Linked DNA regions of Butyricimonas faecalis. The protein of the gene in region 2 interacts with the protein of the main gene of each other region in a pairwise test. Links are inferred from orthologs where the notes say so. Each region holds a gene or a part of one and is shown on either strand. Other genes may lie near its edges.

The links.
Region 1: the proteins of ribD (region 2) and D8S85_RS11090 interact in binary tests that used the Escherichia coli proteins (3 or more experiments, as listed by UniProt). The link is inferred for Butyricimonas faecalis from one-to-one orthologs.

Annotation. Positions count from the first base shown.
Region 1 is NZ_CP032819.1:2,542,401-2,546,705, forward strand. Bases 948-3,777 are described here. They hold D8S85_RS11090 (acetyl-CoA carboxylase biotin carboxylase subunit), read right to left. Parts: upstream 3,190-3,777; coding sequence 1,705-3,189; downstream 948-1,704. Other genes in these bases: D8S85_RS11080 (DUF2284 domain-containing protein), read left to right, coding at 948-1,220; D8S85_RS11085 (acetyl-CoA carboxylase biotin carboxyl carrier protein subunit), read right to left, coding at 1,175-1,696; D8S85_RS11095 (acyl-CoA carboxylase subunit beta), read right to left, coding at 3,206-3,777. Also shown: D8S85_RS11070 (anaerobic ribonucleoside triphosphate reductase), read left to right, coding at 1-84; nrdG (anaerobic ribonucleoside-triphosphate reductase activating protein), read left to right, coding at 77-595; more of D8S85_RS11080, read left to right, coding at 612-947; more of D8S85_RS11095, read right to left, coding at 3,778-4,305. UniProt on the Escherichia coli protein: This protein is a component of the acetyl coenzyme A carboxylase complex; first, biotin carboxylase catalyzes the carboxylation of the carrier protein and then the transcarboxylase transfers the carboxyl group to form malonyl-CoA.
Region 2 is NZ_CP032819.1:2,267,733-2,272,053, reverse strand. The notes cover bases 459-3,304. They hold ribD (bifunctional diaminohydroxyphosphoribosylaminopyrimidine deaminase/5-amino-6-(5-phosphoribosylamino)uracil reductase RibD), read left to right. Parts: upstream 459-1,249; coding sequence 1,250-2,359; downstream 2,360-3,304. Other genes in these bases: D8S85_RS10000 (bifunctional 3,4-dihydroxy-2-butanone-4-phosphate synthase/GTP cyclohydrolase II), read left to right, coding at 3,142-3,304; D8S85_RS10005 (riboflavin synthase), read left to right, coding at 2,438-3,085; D8S85_RS10015 (DUF169 domain-containing protein), read left to right, coding at 459-892. In the rest of the region: more of D8S85_RS10015, read left to right, coding at 152-458; more of D8S85_RS10000, read left to right, coding at 3,305-4,321. UniProt on the Escherichia coli protein: Converts 2,5-diamino-6-(ribosylamino)-4(3h)-pyrimidinone 5'-phosphate into 5-amino-6-(ribosylamino)-2,4(1h,3h)-pyrimidinedione 5'-phosphate.

The sequences.
Region 1 (4,305 bases), 270 kb from region 2 along the record:
ATTACCGGTTATCTGGTAGGTACCACGGACCGCTGGAATCATGCAAAACTAGCAGAATTAAACGATCGGGTAAGACATGACTAACACGATTACATTATTGGATATTATTGAAGATACCGTTGTTGATGGACCCGGATTCCGGGTATCCGTCTACGCGGCGGGTTGTTCCCATCATTGTCCGGGTTGCCATAACCCGCAATCCTGGAACTTACGGAACGGTCACCCGGTTCCTTTGGATTATATTATAGCGAAAATCACAAATAATCCCTTCTCCAACGTAACATTCAGTGGAGGAGATCCGCTATTTCAAGTAGAGGGTTTCACGCGACTGGCCCAACGCCTGAAAAGCACCACGTCCAAAAACATCTGGTGCTACACGGGCTTCCGTTACGAAGAAATCATTAGCTCCAAACGGCTTTCTCAAATCCTGCCTTATATAGATGTTTTAGTCGACGGACGATTCGATCCGACCAAACGGAAAGAAGGACTCCTCTTTCGGGGAAGTTCCAACCAAAGATTGATAAACGTTCCCGCCTCGCTTCGTTCGGGAAAGGTTATCCTCTGGGAATACAATCCATATCCCCAATACGTTTGATGAAACCAGCCCAAAAATGTATACACTCACGCACCATATTGTCTCACTCCCGACTTCACAATACATTCAGGAGTTTCGTGATCCGGAAAAGTTCATTTCTTTCTGCCGGCAATGTGAACGCTATAATCGTTGTTGGGCCTGCCCGCCTTTTGAGTTTAACACGGACGAATATCTCTCCGGTTATCAACAAACGTACATCATCGGGACTAAAATAACATTCGATACGGCAACACGCGACTCCTGCACGACATTAGAAGAACACAAAACAATTTCCCTCCAAACCATAGAATCCGTCCGAAAGATCATCGATCCACGGCTATTGACTCTTGAACATGAATATTCCGGTAGCCGGGCCTTTTATGCAGGGACCTGCCATTTATGCCCCAAAAACACGTGTACCCGAATAAACGGGCATCCCTGTCTCCATCCTCAAGAAATACGCCCATCCCTTGAATCCGTCGGGTTTGACATCAGCAAAACAACCTCTGAACTCCTTCACATTGAATTACAATGGAGTAACGATGCCCATTTACCGGAATACCTTACCCTCGTAAGTGGCCTTTTCACGAAAGAGAGTGCCTACGCCCCGATTTCCACCAGGATCTCGTCTTTACTCACGGTTTGACCGGCAATCACACATACCCGGTGAACCCGTCCTTTTTGAGAAGCAACAATGACATTCTGCATTTTCATTGCCTCAAGCACAACTAGGGTGTCTCCCTTGTTAATCTCCTGTCCTACTTCTATCGACACGTCCAGAATTTTTCCCGGCATAGGAGATTTAATGGTTATATCGAAGATTTCACTCTGTCGGCCTGCCAATAATCTTTTCCGATTCAAAGAAAAGGGAGTTTCCACCGAAAAAGTATAAGCCACCCCATTAAGTAAAATCTCGTATTCATTCTGTCGGCGAGACACGATTTCCACCGGGTAGCGAATCCCCTTGTACAATAGGATCAAAAAACCATCTGCCTCCTCGACTAAGTCAATACGCATATTTTGCCGTTTCAGGCTAAACTCGTAATTATTCTTCACGGTGAACTCATACGCCGTGTTACTGCCACTAAGAGCTATATATTTCGTCACTTCTTTATTATCCATTCCGATCATTATAAATTTCTAATTCGTTTATTAAGCACCCAAGGATCTATACGGGTGTCAGGACCAACTTCCGGTGTATTCTCGTGAGTATACGTATATACCGCAAACAAAGCACCCAATAATTCCTCGTGAGGCTCTCTCCAAATGGGGGAACTCAACCGATTCTCTACAAACGAGGTATCGAAATCACCACTCCGATAAGTGTCGTTATGAAGAACTGCTTTACAAAAGGGAACCGTAGTCCGGATTCCCTTTACATGGAATCTCTCCAGCGCGGAAAGCATCCGCTCGATCGCTTGTTCTCGCGTCTCGCCGGTAACGATCAATTTAGCCACCATCGAATCGAAAAAAGGAGTAATTTCCGAACCGGGAGCAATTCCCGTTTCAATACGGATATGATTTCCCTGCGGCAAACGCAATCGTCGGATAATTCCCATACTGGGAGTAAACCCTGCCTGCACATCCTCCGCATTAATCCTACATTCGATAGCCCAACCTGTAAGTCGAATTTGAGACTGACGAAACGGTAGTTTACGCCCGGCAGCAATATTAAATTGCAACTCCACCAGATCAAGTCCCGTGATTTCCTCGGTAACAGGATGTTCCACCTGAATACGAGTATTCATCTCCATGAAATAAAAACGCTTTTGACTATCCAGCAAAAACTCCACGGTTCCCAAATTTTGATACCTTGCAGCTTTAGCCAAAGCAACAGCAGCCGTGGCCATCTTTTTCCGTAAACGATCATCGAGAGCCGGAGAGGGAGCCTCTTCCATTAACTTTTGATGTTTACGCTGAATGGAACACTCTCGTTCGCCCAAGTGAATCACATTTCCATGATTATCGGCAACAATCTGAAACTCGATATGCTTCGGACTTTCAAGATACTTTTCAATGAAAACAGAAGGATCATTAAAAGCCACTTGCGCCTCTGCCGTGGCTAACTTGTATAATTGCGACAATTCACTTTTCTTACGTACAATACGCATACCTCTTCCGCCTCCCCCGGAGACAGCCTTTATAATAACCGGATACCCCAGCTTGTCTGCCGTTTCCCGAGCATCATCAATATTCCGGACAGCTCCCTTGCTAGCTCCCAGCATCGGTACTCCACTACGTTCCGCAATCTCCTTTGCTGCCACTTTATCACTCATTAGACGAATCACTTCCGGCGAGGGACCGATAAAAATAATTCCATTCTCTCGACAACGTTCTGCCAATTCCGCATTCTCCGACAAATAGCCATACCCCGGATGTATCGACTCGATCTCATGCTCCCGGGCCAAATAAATCAAACAGTCAATATCCAAAAATTCAGACACTTTCCCATCCGTCTCCGGGAAATCAAGAACAAAATCTACAGACGATAAATACACGGCCTCCGGTTCCTTCCGGGTACGAATGGCGTATGTCACGATTCCCATACGTTTGGCCGTACGTGCAATCCGGATAGCAATCTCGCCCCGGTTAGCTATTAAAACTGATTTTATCATACTTTACATTTTACATTTAAAGAGGAATATTTCCATGCTTACGTCGTGGTAAGCTCACCGATTTTTTCTCCAGAGATTTCAATACCCGTATAATTTTCTGTCGGGTAACCGCCGGATCTATTACCTCATCAATAAATCCCTTCTCGTTAGCGATATAAGGATTAGCCACCTCATCCCTATACCGCACCAGCAAGTCTTTTTTCAAAGCTACAGGATCATCTGCCTCGGCAAGCTCCTTATGATAAAGAATCGCAATAGCCCCTTCCGGCCCCATGACGGCAATTTCGGCTGTCGGCCATGCAAAATTATAATCTCCACCAATCCCTTTGCTGTTCATCACGATATAAGCTCCTCCATAAGATTTACGCAGAACCACGGTAATCTTGGGAACCGTTGCCCGCGTGTAAGCATATAGGAGTTTGGCTCCATGCCGGATAATTCCAGCATGTTCCTGATCAGCCCCCGGTAGGAAACCGGGTACGTCCTCCAAAGTAACAATCGGAATATTAAAACTATCACAGAAATTAATAAAGCGAGCAGCTTTTACCGATGAATTCATATCCAGAGTACCCGCCATCACTTTAGGTTGATTCGCAATAATCCCGGTCACGAATCCTCCGAAGCGGGCTAAGCCGATAATGATATTGGGGGCATAACTCTCCGCAATCTCCAAAAACTTTCCCTTATCGGTAATCAACCGGATAACATCCCTCACATCATAAGGCTTATCCGGATCCTCAGGCACGATATCCCGTAAAATCTCTTCTACCCGGTCAACCGGGTCATCCGTCATCAGGAAAGGAGCATTCTCAATATTATTGGAAGGCAAGTAAGCCAACAACATCTTCACTCCCAACAACGTATTTTCATCATCATTAAAAACGAAATCCGCCACACCCGATTTTTCCGCATGTACAGAGGCACCACCAAGTTCTTCGGGAGAAATTGTTTCATTCAGCACCTGTTTTACCACGTTAGGACCAGTCACGAACATATAACTAGTTGCTGCCGTCATAAAAATAAAGTCGGTCAAAGCAGGCGAATAAACAGCACCCCCGGCAGCCGGCCCCATGATAACCGAAATCTGAGGGATCACTCTAGAAGAAAGTACATTTC
Region 2 (4,321 bases):
GCTGATCCGGGGAATGTTTTTATTGGGGGATCTCGTCTATATTGGCGAATACTAGTGCTGGAATCTCGTTCGTTGGTCACCCGTGTGGATGATTCATTTGTTTTTAACCAAAAAATAATTTATATTTGCTTGATACTAAAATTAGAAGGGTATGGATATAGTTAAGCGAGATCAGTTTATTTCTCTTTGGAAAAAATATTTCAATGATGCCGAGCTTCCTGTTGCATTTTATTATTCAAAAGAAAATAATAATGCCATGATCATGAAAAAGGCGGTGGGGCATACTTGTATCATAGCCCAGCTTGGGCGGGTTCGTAGAGGTGAATCGCTTTGCTTTTTACCGGAGTCCGTGGGGTGTGGCGGGGGAAAGTTTTACCTTGGATTTAGTAAAGGTATGAGAGAGGGATTCGAGTATTTTCTTTCTCACGGGGAAAATGAACCTCACTGCGAGCGTTATAAACGGACATCGGAACAGGTAAATGCTTTTTTGAAGACAATTCATGAACTGCCGAGAAAAGGTGATTGTCTCGTGTTCAAGCGTTGGGATCACTTGACGGAACAGGACGAACCGGAGGCCGTGTTCTTTTTTGCTCCGGCAGACGTTATTTCGGGACTTTTCACGTTAGCTGGTTTTAATAGTTCAAAACCGGATGCGGTGATCTCTCCTTTCGGGGCGGGATGTACCTCTATTGTTTATTATCCTTACCGGGAACAAGTAGAGGGAACGAAAAGAGCGGTACTTGGGATGTTCGATCCCTCGGCAAGATTATGTACGGACAGTAATCTATTGTCTTTTGCCATACCGATTTCGAAATTCATGGAGATGATTGACCAGATGGAGGAGAGTTTCCTGATCACGAACACGTGGAAGATGATGAAAAAACGGATGTGATGGACGTGAAACGGGGAGGCCGGTTATATTTCTCGGGAGGGAACTTCCGATGAACGGAACGGGATTTGTTTGCAGAAAAAAACATGAATTATTCTTTACTTGTTTGTTATCATTAGAATTATTTCTACTTTTGTGTTTGTAAAATGTTTCTTCGGGGCAGGGTGCAACTCCCTACCGGCGGTTATAGTCCGCGACTCCCTTGCGAGGGATTGATTCAGTGAAATTCTGAAACCGACGGTTAAAGTCCGGATGATAGAGGAGATATTTAGTTGTAATTGATATTATATTCATACAATATAGATCTAATGCCCCGAATGTTATGCATTCGGGGATTTTTGTTTAAAGGAGGTTTTGAATATGGTGAGACAGGAAGATATTGAATACATGCGACGGGCGATGGAACTTGCCGAACGAGGAGTTGGATTCACGAATCCGAACCCGATGGTGGGAGCCGTGATTGTGAAGAATGGAAAGGTGATCGGGGAAGGATGGCATGAGAGATACGGTGAATGGCATGCGGAGAGGAATGCTTTCAAGAATTGCGCGGTTCCTGCGGAGGGAGCCACGATGTACGTGACGTTGGAACCTTGTTGCCATTATGGAAAGACCCCACCTTGTACAGAGGCTATCATTGAGCATCGAATTGCCCGTGTGGTAATCGGGATGGAAGATCCTAATCCCTTGGTGGCGGGTAAAGGGATAGCCTTGTTGAGAGAGGCCGGAATCGAGGTGGTTTGCGGGATTGAGGAAGAGGCTTTGCGGGAGCAGAATCGGGTATTTTTGAAATATATATCGACAAAATTGCCTTGGGTGGCACTAAAAGCGGCAATGACGCTGGATGGAAAGATCGCGACTCGGACAGGTGATTCGAAATGGATCACGGGAGCGGAAGCACGAGCTTACGTGCATGAGTTGAGACATCGTTTTATGGCCGTATTAGTTGGAATCGGAACGGCCGTGGCGGACGATCCTTTGCTGAATTGTCGGATCGAGGGACGTGGTGTCAGGCAACCGATACGAGTGGTGGTAGATAGTAATGCCCGTTTGTCGTTGGAGAGCCAGCTTGTGAAAACTGCCGGTGAGTATCGTACGATTGTGGCCTATACTCGTTTTGCTCCGGAAGAGAGAGTAAAAGCCTTGCAGGAAACGGGGGTGGAGATGTTGCTTTGTGAAGAAAAGGAAGGACTTGTAGATGTCAAGAACTTGTTGGTGCTATTGGGACAGTCCGGAATTGACTCTATTTTGTTAGAAGGCGGGGGTAGTTTGAATTATACATTTTTGGCAGAGAGGCTTGTGGATGAATTGTATGCTTTTATCGCTCCGAAGATTGTGGGTGGCATGAGTGCCAAGACGCCGGTGGAAGGTCTCGGAGTGGAGAAAATGGCTGATGCCATAAACCTCGAATTGAAAAATGTACTGAACATGGGTGACGATGTTCTTTTGAAACTAAAAGTTAAAAACGAATAGGTAAATGGATTTCTGGATTAAAAGAAGGAATATTGAGAGAGGAAATCTAAAAGCATAAATTGTAAATCTGAAATTAGCATGTTTACAGGTATAATCGAAGAAATAGGAACCATACGGGGAATCAAGCGGGGAAACCGGAGTGTGGTGCTGGAAGTACAAGCGAAGAAGGTATTGGAGGATCTGCACGTGGGGGATAGTATTGCCACGAACGGGGTTTGCTTGACGGTGACCTCTTTTGCTAACGGGAGTTTCTGTGCGGATGTGATGCCGGAGACAATGTCACGTAGCAATTTGGGAGAACTGCACGTTGGGGACCGGGTGAATTTGGAGAGGGCGTTGACGTTGAACAGGCGTTTGGGTGGACATATCGTGTCGGGGCATGTTGATGGAGTTGGAAAGATTGTGGGGAGAGAGAAAGACGAGAATGCCGTTTGGATCATGATTTCAGCTCCGGCAGAGCTATTGCGTTATATCGTGGATAAAGGTTCTATCACGATCGATGGGATCAGTCTAACCGTCGTGGCCGTGACGGATACGGGTTTTACGGTTTCCATTATACCTCACACGCAGGATGAAACGACATTAGTGAAGAAAAAGATTGGTGATGTAGTGAACCTGGAAAATGATGTGATTGCTAAATACGTGGAAAAATTAATGCGTCCGGCAGCCCCGGCAGAGTCAAAGGGTGGGTTGACATTGGATTTTTTGTTGGCGAATGGATTTTAGAAAGTTAAAAGATAAAAACTAAAAGTTTAAGGGGATAAAATTAAAAGTATTAAGATATGGGAGAGTTTAAATTTAGTACGATAGAAGAGGCTGTTGCAGATTTGAGAGCAGGAAAGATGATTATCGCCGTGGATGATCCGGATCGGGAAAACGAGGGGGATTTGATTTGTGCCGCCGAGTTTGCCACATTGGAGAACGTGAACTTTATGGCTTCTTATGCCAAAGGTTTGATTTGCATGCCAATGAGTAAGGTCTTGACCACGAAGTTAGGGTTGGAACAGATGGTTGCCAAGAACACGGATAACCATTGTACGGCATTCACGGTATCTATCGATCATGTGGATACGACCACGGGTATTTCTGCATTGGAGCGTTCCATAACCGCAATGAAGGCGGTAGAGGATGATGCGAAACCGGAGGATTTTCGTCGTCCGGGACACATGTTCCCATTGGAGGCAAAGAAAGGTGGCGTGCTGGAGCGTATGGGACACACGGAGGCCACGGTGGACTTGATGCGGATTGCCGGACTGAAAGAGTGTGGTCTGTGTTGTGAGATTATGCGGGAGGACGGAACAATGATGCGTACCCCGGAATTGAAAGAGTTTGCCCAGGCGCATAACATGAAAATGATAACGGTTTCGGATTTAATTACTTATCGCAGAAAAACCGAGATCTTGGTAGAGCGGGTGACGGAGGCCGATCTGCCAACGAAGTATGGTGACTTTAAGGCTTACGGGTATGTGAATAAAATCAATGGGGAACATCATATCGCTTTGGTGAAGGGGGACGTGACGGATGGAGAGCCGGTATTGTGTCGGGTGCATTCAGAGTGTTTGACGGGTGACGTGTTCGGTTCTTTGCGTTGTGATTGTGGTGATCAGTTGGCAGAGGCAATGCGTAGAATTGGCGAAAGAGGTCGTGGCGTATTATTGTACATGCGTCAAGAAGGTCGGGGTATCGGTTTGATTAATAAATTGAAGGCCTATCATTTGCAAGATGAGGGAATGGATACCGTGGAGGCGAATATTGCTCTTGGGTTTAAGGCAGACTTGCGTGAGTATGGTACCGGGGCAGAGATTCTGGCTGATCTGGGTGTGAAAAAAATGATTTTGATGACCAATAACCCGTTAAAAATTAATGGTTTGACCGGATACGGCATTGAAATCGTGGGACGAGAGCCGATTGAAATGACTTGTAACGAGAAGAACGAGTTCTATATGTACACGAAGTACAAGA